4 regions of the Bacillus sp. es.036 genome follow, and region 4 is predicted to be linked to each of the others. Evidence: riboswitches for the same ligand, from Rfam matches in the RefSeq annotation. Region 4 holds a riboswitch; each other region holds the start of a gene.
What was found. A riboswitch is a leader RNA that binds a small molecule or an ion and turns the genes downstream of it on or off. The one in region 4 is predicted to bind cyclic di-GMP.

Region 1 (4,042 bases), on a different contig from region 4:
TTTAATAAGCTGGAGATAGTAGTAATAACCGCGGAATGATCGGAGATGGCAGTGGAGATGAAAACGAGCAAGCAAATTAATTCAGTTCAATTTCTCTTTATCATTTTCCAAACCCAAGTAGGAGTAGGTATACTCTCCTTACCTGGAACACTCCATTCCACAGCTGGAAACGATGGCTGGATCTCGATCATAATGGCTGGAGTAGGCTTTCAAGTCGTTATCTTCGTTCTGTATTCTTTAAGTAAACGATTTTCTACCTTATCGCTCTATGAGTATGCACCAAAAATCATGGGACGATTGATCGGCACAATGATTTCGATCGGTTACATTTTATTTGCAGGATTAACGGCAATCCTCGTGCTCCAACTATTTCAAGTAAGTATTAACACTTGGATTCTGCCTCGAACTCCTTCAATCGTAATCCTTTCTCTTCTATCAATCTCAGGCGCCTATCTTGTCTCTGGGAGAGTAAAAGTGCTCGGTCGATTCAATCAATTCGTCACGATCTTAGTTGTCCCTCTCGTTGTAATGATTCTAGTCGCATTAAGGTACTCCGATATCCGTTACATCCTTCCCATTGCTGAGAACGGCTTAAGTCCGATCCTAAAAGCCACACCCGAAGGGTTCTTTTCCATGATTGGTTTTGAGATGGCTTTATTTGTTTTTCCTTATTTACAAAACAAAGGAAAAGAAGCACTCGTTAGTTTAACGCTCTCCAACGTTGCGGTGACGTGCTTTTACTGCCTAATTACGATTTCAACATATGTGTATTTTAGCCCAAGGCAGTTTGAAACGATTCAAGATCCTACCGTTTATATGTTAAAAGGAATCTCTTTTCTAATCGTTGATCGGATTGATCTGCTGTTTCTATCAATTTGGACCGTATCCGTCTTAACCTCTTTTGGATCATATTTATACATTTCTTCTGAGGGGGTTAAGACGCTTACAAAACGAAAGAGAGCAACGTGGCCAATTATCATAACGACCTTTCTCATATTGGCTATTTCTCTTGTTCCTCATGATATGTTCACAATTGAAACCCTTTCAAACTTTCATGCCACTGCCAGCTATTTCTTTGTATTTGGAATTCCATTACTTTTGTTAATCATTAGCACAATAAGAAAAACAGAGCTTAAGGATAAACCTCAGTAAGCTCTGTTTCACGATCTAATTGCAGTTATAGGCTTTTAATCTTTGTCCAACGTAGATTTGGTTCGGGTTTGAAATATTGTTCAGTGAAGCAAGGTAGTTCGTAGTTAAACCATATTTAGAGGCAATTTCTGATAGAGTGTCACCATATTTCACCGTATAATAAACCGGTCCAAAACATCCAGCTGGCGCATTGACTACAGGTCCTTTTGCTTCAACTGTAGGGGTACTTACCTGTGCTGCTCCAGCTAATAATCCAACTGAGACAAATGAAATTGTTGCGAATTTTGCGAGCTTCTTCATTCTACTCCTCCTCGATATGTATTCTTCTCATCTGATTTTCACCAAATAAGTATACTAACATCATATCTCGAAAATGGATAATTTTGTATTGGGAAAAAGAGTATAATTTATTTGGAAGATCCTACTGTTTTATTTCATTGTTGCCCAATAGGATTAATGGTCCCTTTAAAGTAGACTTGGCTTTCTACCTGACGCTCAGTTGCTTTAACCCTACGTATAAAACCGTGCATAAAACTATTAACAAACACGCCTTTTTATGGTATTGATTAGATAAGGAATTTGAGTTCCCTTAATTTCACAGAAACACAACACTAAAAAAGAGAATGCGATGAACTATCATTTTAGCCTGGGCACTTGAATGATAGGGAGCAAGTAGTGCAACCGGCTCCTTAAAAGGAGAATGAACATGAAAAAGTGTACATTGCACGGGCACGCTCATTTATTTTCTTATCAATCACTGCAATTGATGGAACTTCTCCGTCATCACGATCCATCTTCCTTTCATCACTCCGTTCAATCCACAAGTTATTATATTGATTTTTGCTTGCACTACAATCTTCACTCCCTATTGAAGCCGATCATCCTTCAGTCCGTTCTTTTACACGACATAGGAATGCTACTTGTTCCAAAAGAGATTCTTCAACAGAATAGACCACTCACTCTTTCTGAGAAAAGGGAGCTGGAACAACATCCAGAACTTGGCATAGAGCTTTTATGTGACTATCCAGAAATTGATTTCGAGCCTTCCTTGGTCTTGCATCATCACGAAAATAATGACGGATCAGGATATCCAGATCACATGTTGAAGGAACAGCTGCCGTTTGCAGTAAATCTCCTTCGTGTGATTGATAGCTATACCGCTATGACTATGGACCGACCTTATCGGGCAAAGCGATCAGATCAAGACGCCATCCATGAGCTTAAGGAACATCGAAACCTGTATGATGCTCGATGCACTTTCTTGTTTGTTGCCTATATGGAAAAGCGATTAAAGGGGAAAAATATTCTGCTTCATTATTTTGATTATGTACCCCATCAAAAATGAAAAGGAGCACATCCTTTATCGTTTCAGCCACAACAACAAATGAGGGAGGTCATCAGAATGATGTTTCTTACAAATCAGGAGCTGTTCATTGCCTATTGTGATGCGTATAAGCTTCAACTTGATCAAGCGTTTATCGAAATGTTAACTTCTGAAATTTATCGCAGGGGGCTAACTCCTCCTGATGCACATATGGATTGTTATGAAAAAGCGAGAATGGTTCGGTAGGTCGCCGTAACTTAAAAGAGCTTACTCGCATTTCCGTAAGCTCTTTTATGGTGTGATAAACCATTCCCAATTATTTTCTTTGAAAATGAATTGATCACGCTTACATAAGTTTACATTTTCTAGAACGAGGTACTAGTTTAAAGAATGTACTCCAGAAAGGAATGAGTTTGGATGAAGGAATCAATTCCAGAAATCACGTTGAATGATGGCCTTACTTTACCTGCGATTGGATTTGGAACTTACAAATTAAACGGAAATCATGGTGCAACTGGCATCACGAGTGCCATTGATGTTGGCTACCGCCTCATTGATACCGCGTATAATTATGAGAATGAAGGAACGGTGGGTGAAGCCATTCGTCGTAGCACGGTACCAAGAAACGAATTGCGCATCACATCGAAACTACCAGGTCGCTACCAGGAATATGAAAAAGCGGTCACCGCTATTCAAGAATCACTTTATCGCGCCAATTTAGATTACTATGATTTGTACCTCATCCACTGGCCAAACCCGAAACAAGGTCATTTTGTAGAAGCGTGGCAAGCTTTAATTGATGCAAAAAAATGGGGCTTGATTCGCTCGATTGGCGTATGCAACTTTCTCCCTGAGCACTTAGAACAATTGGAAAATGAAACGGGAGTAAAACCGAGCATCAATCAAATCGAATTGCATCCCTTCTTCAATCAAGAAGAGCAAAGAAGATGGCACGAACAAAACAACATTAAAACAGAATCCTGGAGTCCACTCGCTCGAGTGAATGACATTTTAGAAAATGAAACGATTTCGCAAATCGCGAACCAGCATAACAAGTCCGTCTCGCAGATTATTTTACGCTGGCATTACCAATTAGGATCAATTCCGATTCCTAAGTCTTCCTCCCCAGAACGCCAGCGTGAGAATTTAACCATTTTCGATTTCGAATTAAATGAAACTGAAATGGCTATGATGGCGGAATTATCACGCCCTGATGGTCGGATCAATAATCAAGATCCGGCTACTTACGAAGAATTTTAAAAGAAAGGATATCCCTCCTGAAAGTCAGTGGGATATCCTTTTTTATCTCATTATTTAAGATGCTTTGTATAGACAATGGGCGCATCCATGCCTTCCTCATCCTCTTCTTTTAATTCAATCAAAGCGACTGCTTCAATTTTGCCAAAGATGGGTTTAACTTCTGAAAAACAATATTGAAACACACGAGCTAAATCATCAGACTCGAGCTGATTTGCTACCGTGCAATGAGGAATCCATTTACCTGGTAAATATAACGAATTGGCACTCCCATTAAAGTCTTCAAAATGACGATTATGAGCGGAATGA
Region 2 (4,042 bases), on a different contig from region 4:
TTCTCACCTTTCACTCACTCTCCTCATTAGTAAAGAAAAGCCGCTCGTACATGAGCGGCTACTTTAATTAAAATTGTGTTTTTTCTTCAAGAAAGCTTTTCAGTTCTGAAATCGGCATTCTTTTTTGTTCCATCGTATCACGGTCACGAATCGTGACTTGCTGATCTTCTACAGAATCAAAATCAAACGTAATCGCGTATGGTGTACCAATTTCATCATGACGACGGTAACGTTTACCGATTGAACCAGCTTCGTCATAATCAACCATAAAGTATTTAGATAGCTCAGCATGAACGGCACGCGCTTCTTCAGAAAGTTTTTTAGAAAGTGGGAAGACAGCTGCTTTAAATGGCGCAATCGCCGGATGGAAGTGCATCACACTTCTAGAAGTGCCATCTTCAAGCTCTTGCTCTTCATATGCTTCAATCAAAAAGGCAAGCGTCACACGATCTGCACCGAGTGAAGGCTCGATACAATATGGTACATACTTTTCACCCGTTTGCTGATCATGATAAGTAAAATCTTCATTTGAGTGTTCCATATGCTGCTTAAGATCGTAATCTGTTCTTGAAGCAACACCCCATAGCTCACCCCAACCAAATGGGAATTTATACTCAATATCAGTTGTTGCATTACTATAATGAGAAAGCTCATCTTCCGCATGCTCACGTAATCGAATGCTATCCTCTTTTACCCCAAGATTCAGCAACCAGTTTTTGCAATACTCTTTCCAATAGTCATGCCATTCTAGTTCATCACCAGGTTTACAGAAAAATTCCAGCTCCATTTGTTCAAATTCGCGAGTCCGGAACGTAAAGTTACCAGGTGTGATTTCGTTTCGGAAGCTTTTTCCTATTTGCGCAATACCAAAAGGTACTTTTTTACGCATCGAACGTTGTACATTTTTAAAGTTAACAAAAATCCCTTGTGCCGTTTCCGGTCGAAGGTAAATTTCACTTGTGCTTGATTTCGTTACACCTTGATGTGTTTTAAACATTAAATCAAACTGACGTATTTCTGTAAAGTCTTCACTACCACATTCAGGACATGTAATGTTGTTGTTTTTAATAAGTCTTTCCATTTCTTCAAATGAAAGGCCGTCAGCAATCATTTCATCTTCTTCTGTCGATAGTGCGTCTTCAATTAACTTGTCAGCACGGTGTCTTGTTTTACAACTTTTACAATCGATTAATGGATCATTAAAGTTACCTAGGTGCCCTGAAGCTTCCCAAGTTTTAGGGTTCATCAATATGGCAGCATCTAGGCCACTATTATATGGAGATTCTTGAACAAATTTCTTCCACCATGCTCCTTTAATATTGTTTTTTAATTCTACGCCAAGCGGACCATAGTCCCACGTATTTGCGAGTCCTCCGTAAATATCAGACCCTGGAAAAATAAATCCTCTGTGCTTTGATACAGATACGATCTGATCCATAGAAATTGTCATGTTATTCTCTCCTTTTTTCAATCAATATAAAAAGCTCTCGCTCCATGGACAATAAATGTCCAGGGACGAGAGCTTATGCACCCGCGGTTCCACCCTAGTTGATGCATATCATGCATCCACTTTCAGAACGTAAACTCCAGACCGCCGTTTCATCAGACCTTATTCGGGCTCGCACCATCCCCGAATCGCTTCATTGAGGTTTATCTGATTACTATTTGTCCTTCATAGTTAGTATGGTTATGTATGAGATTGATATGACATATGATACAAAAAATGTTCACCTAAAGTCAAGGATTAAGCCAGAAAAAAACGACCTTACTGGTCGCTTATCATTTATGTACATTCGTGGATGTTGGTTTTTTATCTTGTCTTAGGAATGTCCTTACCTCTTCCTTTTGTAATCCAAGCTCCCGGGCAGCCCTCATTAGAATAACCCATTCTTGATCAAGTACTTTCTTAGGCTTAATCTCTGCCATGGTCATTCTTTTCTCCTCCTTATCGGGTTTCCAGGAGGACCAGCCGTCATCGTTGGTGACCCAACATTAGACCTGTGTCTTTGCGTCCCATTCTTTAGAATGGTTTGCCCTTATCTGGAGAATTAAGAAATGACATGCACCGACTATTTTCCTAGAAATGTTACATGTTTTTAAAGAATCCGCAAATTTTTAAGAGAAGTTTGCCGGTATATGTTACTAATATACCAGCTACGCAGAAAAAATTCAAAATATTTTTAAAATAATGTCGTATTCATATCATTCAACTTGCAAGAATCATATCATACTCCTATCACCAAAGTGAATCTTTCCGTCTAAACCGAGTAGCTTCTCATTGTTGCAGGTGATTGAAGAAAACTAAAAATACGGTAAAGGAGGAGTGTCATGAGACGACATCAAATCGGTACTGCTTGGAGTGGAAAACATGTCGTACTTCTCCACTGTTCACCATTTTCCAATCAAACAACTGCACTCTACAAAAGCCTTCACGCACCAACTGAGCCCCTCCATCCTTCATGTACAGAAACCCTATCGATTTATCTTAGCATCGGCTACTCAATTGCTTACGTTCATTCACTTAACGACGGCTCAGTTGAATATGTCCTTACAAAATAAGAGAAGGTTGCACATGCAACCTTCTCTTATTATTAAAACTGACTTAGATATTCTTTCACTTGATCGGGGTTTTTTGTATTTGCACTATGCAAGTGACCAACTTTCTTCCCATCTTTATAAACGAGTAAGCTAGGAATGCCCATTACATTATTTTCCTCTGTGATTTCAGGAAACTGTTCAATGTCAATTTGAGCCCAGGACTTATCTTGATTAACATTAATGATATCATCAATAAAAAAATCAAGACGTTTGCAATCAGGACACCAGTTTGCTTCGTATTTTAGAATGGATATATCCTTATTGTTAATGAATGACTGATAGGAATCAGTTGTTTCGATTTTCTTCATATTTATCTCTCCTTCAACTGTATCTTCACTAACAATTATATCGAAATAATCATTCTCTGTCTGTAAGTAAGCATACATTACTTAACACTAAAATAATGCAAGCTAAAAAGCCTCTCCTTATCAGTCCAGGTTTTCATTGGTAGAAAACCTGCATTTTCCGCTAACTGTTGGAATTCTTTAATACCGTACTTATACGAGTTTTCTGTATGGATGGACTCATGTTCCCTAAATTGGATGGTGTGATCGCCTATTCCCACATGTTGATCTAGCAAACTAACTAGATGCATCTCAATTCTTCCAAGGCTAGAATTATAATACGCGTAGTGCTCAAACTGTTCTAGATTAAATTGTGCCCGGTACTCTCTATTTAAATGACGAAGAATATTTAAATTAAACTGAGCCGTAACGCCACTTTCGTCATTGTATGCTTGATGCAGACGAGCCGGTGATTTTTTTAAGTCCACGCCAATTAGTAATCCATCTTGGCTTGACAACACACTTGAAATTCTAGTTAGAAATTTTAAAGCTTCATCTTTATCAAAATTACCGATTGTTGAACCCGGAAAAAAGACGGTTTTTTTTCTTGAAGCATCCAATAAATGATCAGGAAGTTTAAGGTGCGTTGTATAATCAGCTACAATTCCAGTAATTTTAATGTCTGTATAATCAGATGAGAGCTGTTTGATCGACTCTTTTAAAAACGATTTTGAAATATCAATTGGACAATACTCATTAATCATACCCGATGCTAGTAGAAGTCTTATTTTACGACTTGCACCACTACCAAATTCGATGATCCGAGAGTCTTTACCAATAAAAGACAAAATCTCATCCAAACATTCTTCCATGATCGCCAATTCCGTACGAGTTGGATAGTATTCTTCAAGCTGCGTAATTTCCTCAAATAGCTCTGATCCATATTGATCATACAAGAATTTAGGTTCGAGTCTTTTCTCAGGAGCTGTCAAGCCCCCAATCACTTCTTGAAAACGATCAGATTGCTCCTGCAAGAAATCAACTAACTGAATACGATCCGAGGTTTTTATCATTGTGCGTCCTCTGCAAGACGAATGCCTGTAAATTGCCAGCGTTTCTCAGGACCAAAGAAATTACGATATGTCGGACGGATATGTGTT
Region 3 (4,042 bases), on a different contig from region 4:
TCTTCAAGAATGAATACCTCAATCGGCACTTTAAGTTCCGCTGCGATTTTTTCAAGAAATTGAATAGAAGGATTTGCTTGTTGATTTCGCTCGATGGAACTTAAATAAGACTTTGCTACCCCTGCCCGCTTCGCTAATTCTGTCAAAGACAATCCCATTCTATTTCGATAAAGTTTAATTTTTTCACCGATCATCCCTTTACCTCGACTTTATCATTATTTAATGAGTTAATTTTATCAAGAACAGTTTGTTCTGTAAACAGAACAAAAGTCATAGATTTTAAAAATAAACGATAGGAAGAAATATAAAATTGTGAAAAATTAAGAATAGTAGAGGATTTGTTAGAAAATAGAAAGTTTATCCAAAAATACAGCTAAAAATAAAGAATTTTCACTCTTTTTAATCTTCCAAAATAAGACTATATTAGATGTACATTCTAAATAAAGAACAAAAGGTTCTTTATTAGTGTCGGTTATTGCTGAATTTGATAAGGGGGATGGGGAATGAGAACGTATACTGACGAAAAATTGGATCAGGATTGGGTGACCCTTATGTCAATCGCAAGAAATATAGGTTTGTCTAAGGAGGAAGTGAAGCGGTTTTTAATCAATTCCTCAAAAAAGTAAGGAGGAATGATGGTGATTAAGTTAGGTGAGGGGACGTTTGTATCCTATATACTAGGGAAAAGAATCAAAGTGATTGCGGTTGATGAACAAATCGCCAAGCTCTACATTAACGATGAGTATAAAGGAAACTGTGATCTGCCTTTTATTCTAGAGAAAATTCACAGTCTCGAATATAAAGATCAGGACATCAAGGGACTGGTTGAGGATGAACAAAAGATGTATGAGGAACTAAGTAAAATTATTAAAAACCAAACCATTTCGCCTCATGATGAGTGATGGGAAAAGGACCATAAGGTTTAATTAAGCTTCCCCGGTTTACTCGCTAGATTTGTGCTTGCGTGACCTTATTTAAAAATGAAATAAGAGCCTACCAAAAGGTGTCGGCTCTTGCGTGACACTTTATTGATGAGGCCCCTGCTTTGCGCGCCATTTATTAAATTCAAGAAATTCCTTGAATTGATCTTTACTTACACCTGATTCCATCGCTTCTTTCACTAACTTCTTCCATTCAGCGTCTAATTCATTTTGGTGAATCGGATCATCCCCTTGAAGAAGTACTTCGACTGAAACGTCCAAAACATTCGATATTTTATCTAAAAATTGAATAGAGGGATTAGATTGTATATTTCGTTCAATGGAACTTAAATACGATTTCGCGACGTTGGCGCGTTCTGCTAATTCTGAAAGTGATAATCCTTTGCGTAAACGATATTTTTTAACTTCTTCCCCGATCACGTTCAACCCTCCGATTCTTCGACAAAATTCTTTCTATTCTTAATTATACCAGTATGTTTTTGTTCCGTAAATAGAACGAAAGCGGCATAATGCAATGCCGCTTTCGTTAAAGTTACTTTCCATTTTGATGAAGAAATGATTTAATTTCGTTAATATCCATGCCAAGTTCTTTCGCTTCAATGATTAGTGCAACCCATTCTTCATCAAGTTTTTCCTCCGTATGTACGCCCATGTAACTCCTCCTTCAATTCATTCCAGGTAGTTCAGCCATCGTAGAAGCTCCAATAACAACTTCCTTAGATCTGTTTACTTTGCGTCTACTTTTTTTCAAAAATAGTTGCCCTTTTCTGGAGGATACGTTGTACGATTAACGAATGCTAACGAAAATAACTTCTTTCATCATAGGACATTTAACCTACGAAAGGTGTAGAAAATTGTAAAAAATAACAATTATTTATGACTATTTTTGTAAAAAAGCGGCTTAATTTATCCTCATCTGCAGACGGTGGTTTCATGGATACATATTTTTCAAAGAGATGGCAAAAATACCACTATTACGGCTACAAGGAGGAGTTATTTTGAAAAAGTGGATGCTATCACTAGTTACTTGTTTACTTGCGTTGAACATTGCAGCATGCTCCAATGCAAATGAAGAAGAAGGTCCCGTTGAAGATCCAGAAATGCAGGAGAATACGCCTGAGGATGAAGAGAATGTGAATGAAGACGATGGAACAATTGATGAAGAAGATGACGATACGATGAATCAGGATGGGAACCAAGAAGGCGATCAAGATGAAGATGGCAACATGGAGGAAGGCGATATGGACGACGCCGAGAAGCAGCCGAATGATGAAACGGAAGATCAGCAATAAGAGGCCTATGCAGGTCTCTTTTTATTTTCAAAAAACGGTCTAAAAAAACGTAGCAGCGGGAATAGCAGAAAAAAGGAGGTTATGAACATGAACAAGGTGGCAGTGATTACAGGTGGAGGTTCTGGCATTGGAGAAGCGACAGCTAAGCGAATGGCGAAAGAAGGGATTCGCGTTTGTTTATTTGATTTAAAAGAAAGTCGTGCAGAACAAGTGAAGGAAGAAATTATTAATGACGGGGGTGAAGCATTAGTACTTGATGTGGACGTTTCCGACGAAGAACGGGTTACATACGGATTAAAGCAAGTTGTGAGCGAATGGGGACGCATTGATATTCTTTTCAATAATGCCGGGATTAACGGAACGCTCAATCCAATTGAAGAAATGAAGGTAGAGGAGTGGGATCAAACGATTGAAACAAACTTGCGAAGTACGTTTTTAATGGTAAAGCATGTGATTCCTTATATGAAAGAAAGCGGTGGGAGTATCGTTATCACAAGCTCCATCAATGGGAATCGCACCTTCTCAAACTTCGGCATGTCTGCCTACAGTACGTCCAAAGCAGGACAAGTGGCTTTTATGAAAATGGCTGCGCTTGAACTGGCTCAGTATCGCATTCGCGTTAACGCGATTTGTCCTGGTGCGATTGAAACAAACATTGATCAGAATACCGATAAAAAAGAAAGTGTGGAAGACATCGAAATCCCTGTCGAATATCCTGAAGGAAGTCATCCTCTTGAGCAAAAGCCAGGCTCTTCAGAGCAAGTAGCGGATGTGGTTTACTTTTTAGCTTCGGAAGCATCCAGTCATGTGACAGGCACAGCGATGTTTGTAGATGGAGCAGAATCGCTATTATAAAAGAAAAACCTGGCGTTGAGTCAGGTTTTCTTATTGACGTTAGAGCATCTCGGGACTATCGTGGAACAGAGGTGATGAAAATGTTTACAAAAGTCCATCATGTGGCTGTTATTTGCTCAGATTATGAACGATCCAAAGAATTTTATACGAATACCCTGGGATTAACAGTTATCGAAGAAACGTATCGAAAAGAACGAAATTCGTACAAACTCGATTTAGCTGTAGGGGAACATACTCAAATTGAATTGTTTTCTTTTCCGAACGCCCCTGAGAGACCGAGTTACCCTGAAGCGAGAGGTTTAAGGCACGTGGCGTTTGAAGTAACGGATCTTGATGAGGCGGTGCAACACCTTAAGGAAAAAGGCGTTTCATCACTTGAAAACACAAGAGTGGATGAGCTCACAAACAAGCGCTTTACCTTTTTCGCAGATCCAGACGGTCTGCCAATTGAACTATATGAGAAATGAAACAATATTCTAAAAATAGTTGATTCCTTTTAAAACCTGTGACAAAATAAAGAGTGAAAGCGTTTGCTAAATGATGGAATCGTTGGTTTATTTTTAAAGACAAGCGATTTCCTTGTTTTTATCGTTTTGTGCAAACGGTTTCACATTTTCGTTAAGGGGGAAAAGGATGAAAAGGGGTAATCGAAGAAAACTTTCACTGTCACTCGTCATTATTCTTGTTATACAACTGCTTGCTGGGGCTATTCCAGGAACAGTGAAGGCAGCTAGTAGTCCTATTATTGATGGAACGTCTGCAACGTTTATTTTCGAAGGAGATGGGAGCGAGGAATCGGTTCTTGTAGCCGGTGATTTCACAAATTGGCAGGAAGGAGCGCTACCGCTCGAGAAGGTAGAGGGTGTCTGGAAGTTAACGGTAGATGATTTATCCGATGGACTTCATCAGTACAAATTTATCGTAGGGGATGAATGGATGAAAGATCCTTTAAAT
Region 4 (4,042 bases):
TTATGCTATTCTCTTTACCCATTAATTCCATTCGTTTAAGCGACATATCTTTTAGCTTATGTTTCATCTTCTCATGTTTTTGTTCGAGTCGTTTAAGTTCAAGTCCTGCTTTATCCATTGATTCCGATAACCGATCTGCTCGTTCTTCGTACTGAACCTGCTCCTGTTTAGCAAACTCGTACAAATCTGTTTCACCAGCTTCACTAGCTAGCACAGCTTGTCCTGCACGCTTCTCTGCATTTCGTCTTGCCTTATCAAGTTCTCTTCTAAACTCACCTAATAGCGTTGATTGTCGCTCAACCAGTTTCCCTGCCTTTTCCACTTCCCGTTCACACATTCTTAGATAGTGATTTAACATTGAAATTGGATTTTTTTGTTCTTTTTGATCAAGAATACTATGAAAATCAGCTTCGATCGAATTTTTGATGCGTGTAAGTAATTTCGCCATAATATTTTCTCCCCTTTATTAGTTTCGTTTAAGTTCATCCCACTGCTTCTCAAAATTGGTGAACGGATCATCGGATTCTTCTTTATCTTGTTCATCCCACTTCTTATAAATAACATAGAGGATGTAGATTGCTACAAGCCCAAGAATCGCTGGCATATTTGCTACAGCCGTGCTTAAAGCAATGAACCCTATGATTCCCCAAATGACCTTTCCTGATGTTGAATCCGTTTGAAGGAATTTCTTAGCAGCTACGTATAAGATACCGAGGCTGATGATCATTCCTACTAACGATCCAAGGTTCGATAGTAAGACAACTGCAGCAATAACCCCTACTAATAACAAACCTGCTTTCTTCATCATAATCGCCTCCTTTCATATTTTTATTCTACTTTCTTGCATTAGCTTTCATAATGAGCTAGAGCTATATCTTTGCATAAGACCTGAGTCCTAGTTAGATGATAGATAGTGTCACTTATATGGTTAGTGCCTGTTCTATCTTAACCGAGCAAATCATGGTAAAGTGAAATCAGACATCACGGAAAGGAGTTCGGGAATGGTTATTATTGTTACAATTATCGTTGTAATCATTATGACAATTGTCATTGCCGCTGCTTTTGGAATAGCTGTATCAAAAGGATACAGCGTCAAACATACTGTCGATCCGTTGCCAGAGGAGCATCGGCACAAAACGACAGAGGAAGAGGGTAAACATGAACGGACAGAATCGGAGTAATATAGCACCTGGGAAAACCGTTGATATCGTCTTGAAACAAGATCAGCGATCAGGTAAAACAACACGTGGAATTGTGAAAGATATTTTAACAAAGTCTCCAACTCACCCACACGGTATTAAGGTACGTCTTGAAGATGGACAAGTTGGTCGTGTAAAAGAAATTTTGTCATAATAAATAGAAAAACCCCCGGACAATTCCCGGGGGTTTTCACTTTCCTATGGTTTTAACGCCATCCAACTATCGAGATAATGAATAGAAAAACCTTCTACAGCTGTTGAATTTTCATACGCTGTTTTCACTATGAGAAGCTCTTCAGTCATTTTGGCTTCTCCTTCTTCAAAAAATGTAATGTAGGAAGCTTCTGACGTTTCTCCCGTCTCTACACCGATAGAAATTTTTTTATCATACTGTTCAGCGAATGCTATTTCATTACGAACAAGCGCAATAATCCCATTCCCTCCATCAGCACGATCTCGATAAGCCATCAATGTCGTCACATCAGCTATTTGAATAATCCATTCAGCCAAATTCCCTTTTCCATATCGATTTTGATACGTTTGTTCATCAAACCAGAACGGTGTGTCTACTCCAAATGATAGACCGAGCTCTTTGGCTCGTGCTTTTCCATCTGTTAATCGATCCTGATAAAAAGCGATTGTATTCTGATAGTTGTTTGTCCATCCAGAATGGAGATATGGCTCAATATCTAGGTGAACACCGCTAAATTTTTGGAGCTCTGATGCAGTGGCCTGATATGCTTTCAACCAATTAAATAAATTCGCTTGATATGTAGCACCTTTAAGCGTAGCCCAGTTTGGTGCTCCATCAAGCGCATGGACACGTATCCCTCTAGCAGTCGCTCGTTCGATAAATGTGTGATATGAGGATGCTATAATGGATCGGTTGATTTGTAAATACGCATCACTAACTTGTTGTTTTTCCATAAATTGAAGGATTTCTTCAGGTTTTGTTTCAATGTCCCTTGTGTTCCAAATCCATGTAGCAAGGGATTTGTCCATTTCGATCGCCTCAGCTCTCCCATCGGGCAATACAATAGATTGTACAAAATCGCTCAGTACAAAAAAGAGAATAACAACAGCAACAGGTACCTTTTTCACATGTATGCTCTCCTTTTTTCTGAACCCAGAGCTCAACCCCTGGCAGTCTGGCAACCATTCGCAACATGGCGGGCAGCCCCAAAACTTTGCCTCCCTACTTTTCAATAGGTATGCCTTTTTCAGTTTTATCTTCCAACTACTTTTATTATCGGTAGAGAGATCGTGAGAGTTTAGCTAAATTTTATCGCATATTAAATCATACTGTGCAGCTAATTCTTCAAGAATGCCGCCTCTTATTTCTTAAACAAACGTTTGATTAACTTGGTAACAACGTTGAAGGAACCTCTGTATAAAACAGTTTGAGCTCGTGCAATGCTCGCGTACAACCCACATATAATAGTTTTGCATCTTCCACATTGGATCCGTAATTTCCTTCATTCGCATTTGCTATGATAACCCCATCGAATTCTAAACCCTTTGTTAGATAGATCGGTACTATGGAAATGTCGCCTTCATATGAGCGATCTTCTTTTGTAAGAAGATTGACATCTTTCTCCTTAGCAAACTTTTGATACAACTGCTCACATTCTTCTTCAGTTCTTCCAACAATGGCAATCGTTTTCATCCCTCGACTTTTCATTTCCTGAGCTGTGTCAAACAAGCGATCGAATAAACTTTCTTTCTCTATTTTACGAACGGTAACACTCTCTCCACTACGAAATACAGGGACTGCAGGTTGAACAGGTATGTTAGCATGCGCAATAATTTCATTTGCAAATTCAATAATTTCTAATGTAGAGCGATAGCTTTGTTCTAATTCGATATACAGCTCGTTTTTCTGAAAGAGGTCTTTGAATTCCTGCCATTGATGAATCCCTTTATAGGCATGAATACCCTGAGCTAGATCGCCTAGAATCGTAAACGATTGCGATCGATTCACTGCCATCAATAAAGCTAATTGAAAAGGGGAAAAGTCCTGCGCCTCATCTATCACAATGTGTTGAAAAACATCGTCTTTATGCACGCCGTTTAATTTAAATTGAATATAGAGAAGAGGAGCAAGGTCAGATGGGGATACTTTCTTCTTTTTTAATAGCTTAGATGTTCCTGATATTATTCCTTCATCTAATAGTTGCGTTCGTTTTGTTTTAGGAACATACTCTGGAGGATTTGCCTGAAACAATTCCTTATAAAAAGAAAGCGCTGTTTGCTTCGGCCATCTTTTAAAATATAGGTTTAGCTGTGTATTCGCAACTTTACGATACTCTTTTTGTAAATGACTCCCATCAATTGACTTAATCTCATCTTTGATCCAGACCTTAAAGCGATTCATGATCATATCACGCTTTCGTCCAACAGGATATGCGGAGAGATCTTCTAGCCACTGCTGAATTTTAACTTCAGGCAGCTTACTTCCTTCAAATGGAATGAAGTCTCCTTCTGGTCCTACGGATTGGCTATAAAAGAATAGGGCTTTGTCGATCCAGTCTTTGAAAAGAATCGATCCTTTCACCCTTCCCCCAGCTAAGTTCATATCTGGCCGCTCTCTCGCGAACCATTTTTGAAGGTCGTCTTCTGTAGCATCTAATTTCACTTTTTCCTCAATCATGCTTAATGTCCAATCAGTAAAAGTCGATTGTTGAATTCCTCCTACCCCTAACTCAGGAAGAACACCAGAAATATAGTCAAGAAACATACGGTTCGGTGCAAAAATAATCATTCTTCCTGCTTGTATCGTATCTCGATACTCGTACAACAAGTAAGCTAACCGATGCAAGGCAACTGTTGTTTTACCGCTTCCT

Region 1: linked by a shared signal. The riboswitch ahead of ATG70_RS01895 (HD-GYP domain-containing protein) and the one ahead of ATG70_RS20275 (amidase) in region 4 are both predicted to bind cyclic di-GMP.
Region 2: linked by a shared signal. The riboswitch ahead of ATG70_RS07110 (anti-repressor SinI family protein) and the one ahead of ATG70_RS20275 (amidase) in region 4 are both predicted to bind cyclic di-GMP.
Region 3: linked by a shared signal. The riboswitch ahead of ATG70_RS16560 (anti-repressor SinI family protein) and the one ahead of ATG70_RS20275 (amidase) in region 4 are both predicted to bind cyclic di-GMP.

What each region holds. Positions count from the first base shown of each region.
Region 1 covers NZ_PDIZ01000001.1:354,332-358,373, reverse strand. Annotated here, with positions in the region: gene ATG70_RS01905 (GerAB/ArcD/ProY family transporter) at 58-1,152, shown strand; gene ATG70_RS22895 (M23 family metallopeptidase) at 1,168-1,452, opposite strand; cyclic di-GMP riboswitch class II at 1,765-1,848, shown strand; gene ATG70_RS01895 (HD-GYP domain-containing protein) at 1,859-2,497, shown strand; gene sda (sporulation histidine kinase inhibitor Sda) at 2,555-2,722, shown strand; gene ATG70_RS01885 (aldo/keto reductase) at 2,894-3,736, shown strand; gene ATG70_RS01880 (2'-5' RNA ligase family protein) at 3,787-4,042, opposite strand, start outside.
Region 2 covers NZ_PDIZ01000001.1:1,367,027-1,371,068, reverse strand. Annotated here, with positions in the region: gene ATG70_RS07120 (HAD-IA family hydrolase) at 1-7, opposite strand, end outside; gene ATG70_RS07115 (glycine--tRNA ligase) at 68-1,450, opposite strand; gene ATG70_RS07110 (anti-repressor SinI family protein) at 1,780-1,932, opposite strand; cyclic di-GMP riboswitch class I at 1,957-2,045, opposite strand; gene ATG70_RS07105 (hypothetical protein) at 2,329-2,559, shown strand; gene ATG70_RS07100 (thioredoxin family protein) at 2,592-2,906, opposite strand; gene egtD (L-histidine N(alpha)-methyltransferase) at 2,984-3,955, opposite strand; gene egtB (ergothioneine biosynthesis protein EgtB) at 3,952-4,042, opposite strand, start outside.
Region 3 covers NZ_PDIZ01000001.1:3,311,970-3,316,011, reverse strand. Annotated here, with positions in the region: gene ATG70_RS16580 (helix-turn-helix domain-containing protein) at 1-194, opposite strand, end outside; gene ATG70_RS16575 (anti-repressor SinI family protein) at 504-626, shown strand; gene ATG70_RS16570 (hypothetical protein) at 639-902, shown strand; gene ATG70_RS16565 (helix-turn-helix domain-containing protein) at 1,026-1,361, opposite strand; gene ATG70_RS16560 (anti-repressor SinI family protein) at 1,474-1,593, opposite strand; cyclic di-GMP riboswitch class I at 1,616-1,713, opposite strand; gene ATG70_RS16555 (hypothetical protein) at 1,940-2,233, shown strand; gene ATG70_RS16550 (SDR family oxidoreductase) at 2,321-3,088, shown strand; gene gloA2 (SMU1112c/YaeR family gloxylase I-like metalloprotein) at 3,163-3,555, shown strand; gene ATG70_RS16540 (alpha amylase N-terminal ig-like domain-containing protein) at 3,722-4,042, shown strand, end outside.
Region 4 covers NZ_PDIZ01000003.1:308,450-312,491, reverse strand. Annotated here, with positions in the region: gene ATG70_RS20295 (PspA/IM30 family protein) at 1-448, opposite strand, end outside; gene ATG70_RS20290 (lmo0954 family membrane protein) at 467-805, opposite strand; gene ytzI (YtzI protein) at 1,002-1,181, shown strand; gene ATG70_RS20280 (YwbE family protein) at 1,159-1,353, shown strand; gene ATG70_RS20275 (amidase) at 1,398-2,300, opposite strand; cyclic di-GMP riboswitch class I at 2,339-2,425, opposite strand; gene ATG70_RS20270 (HelD family protein) at 2,557-4,042, opposite strand, start outside.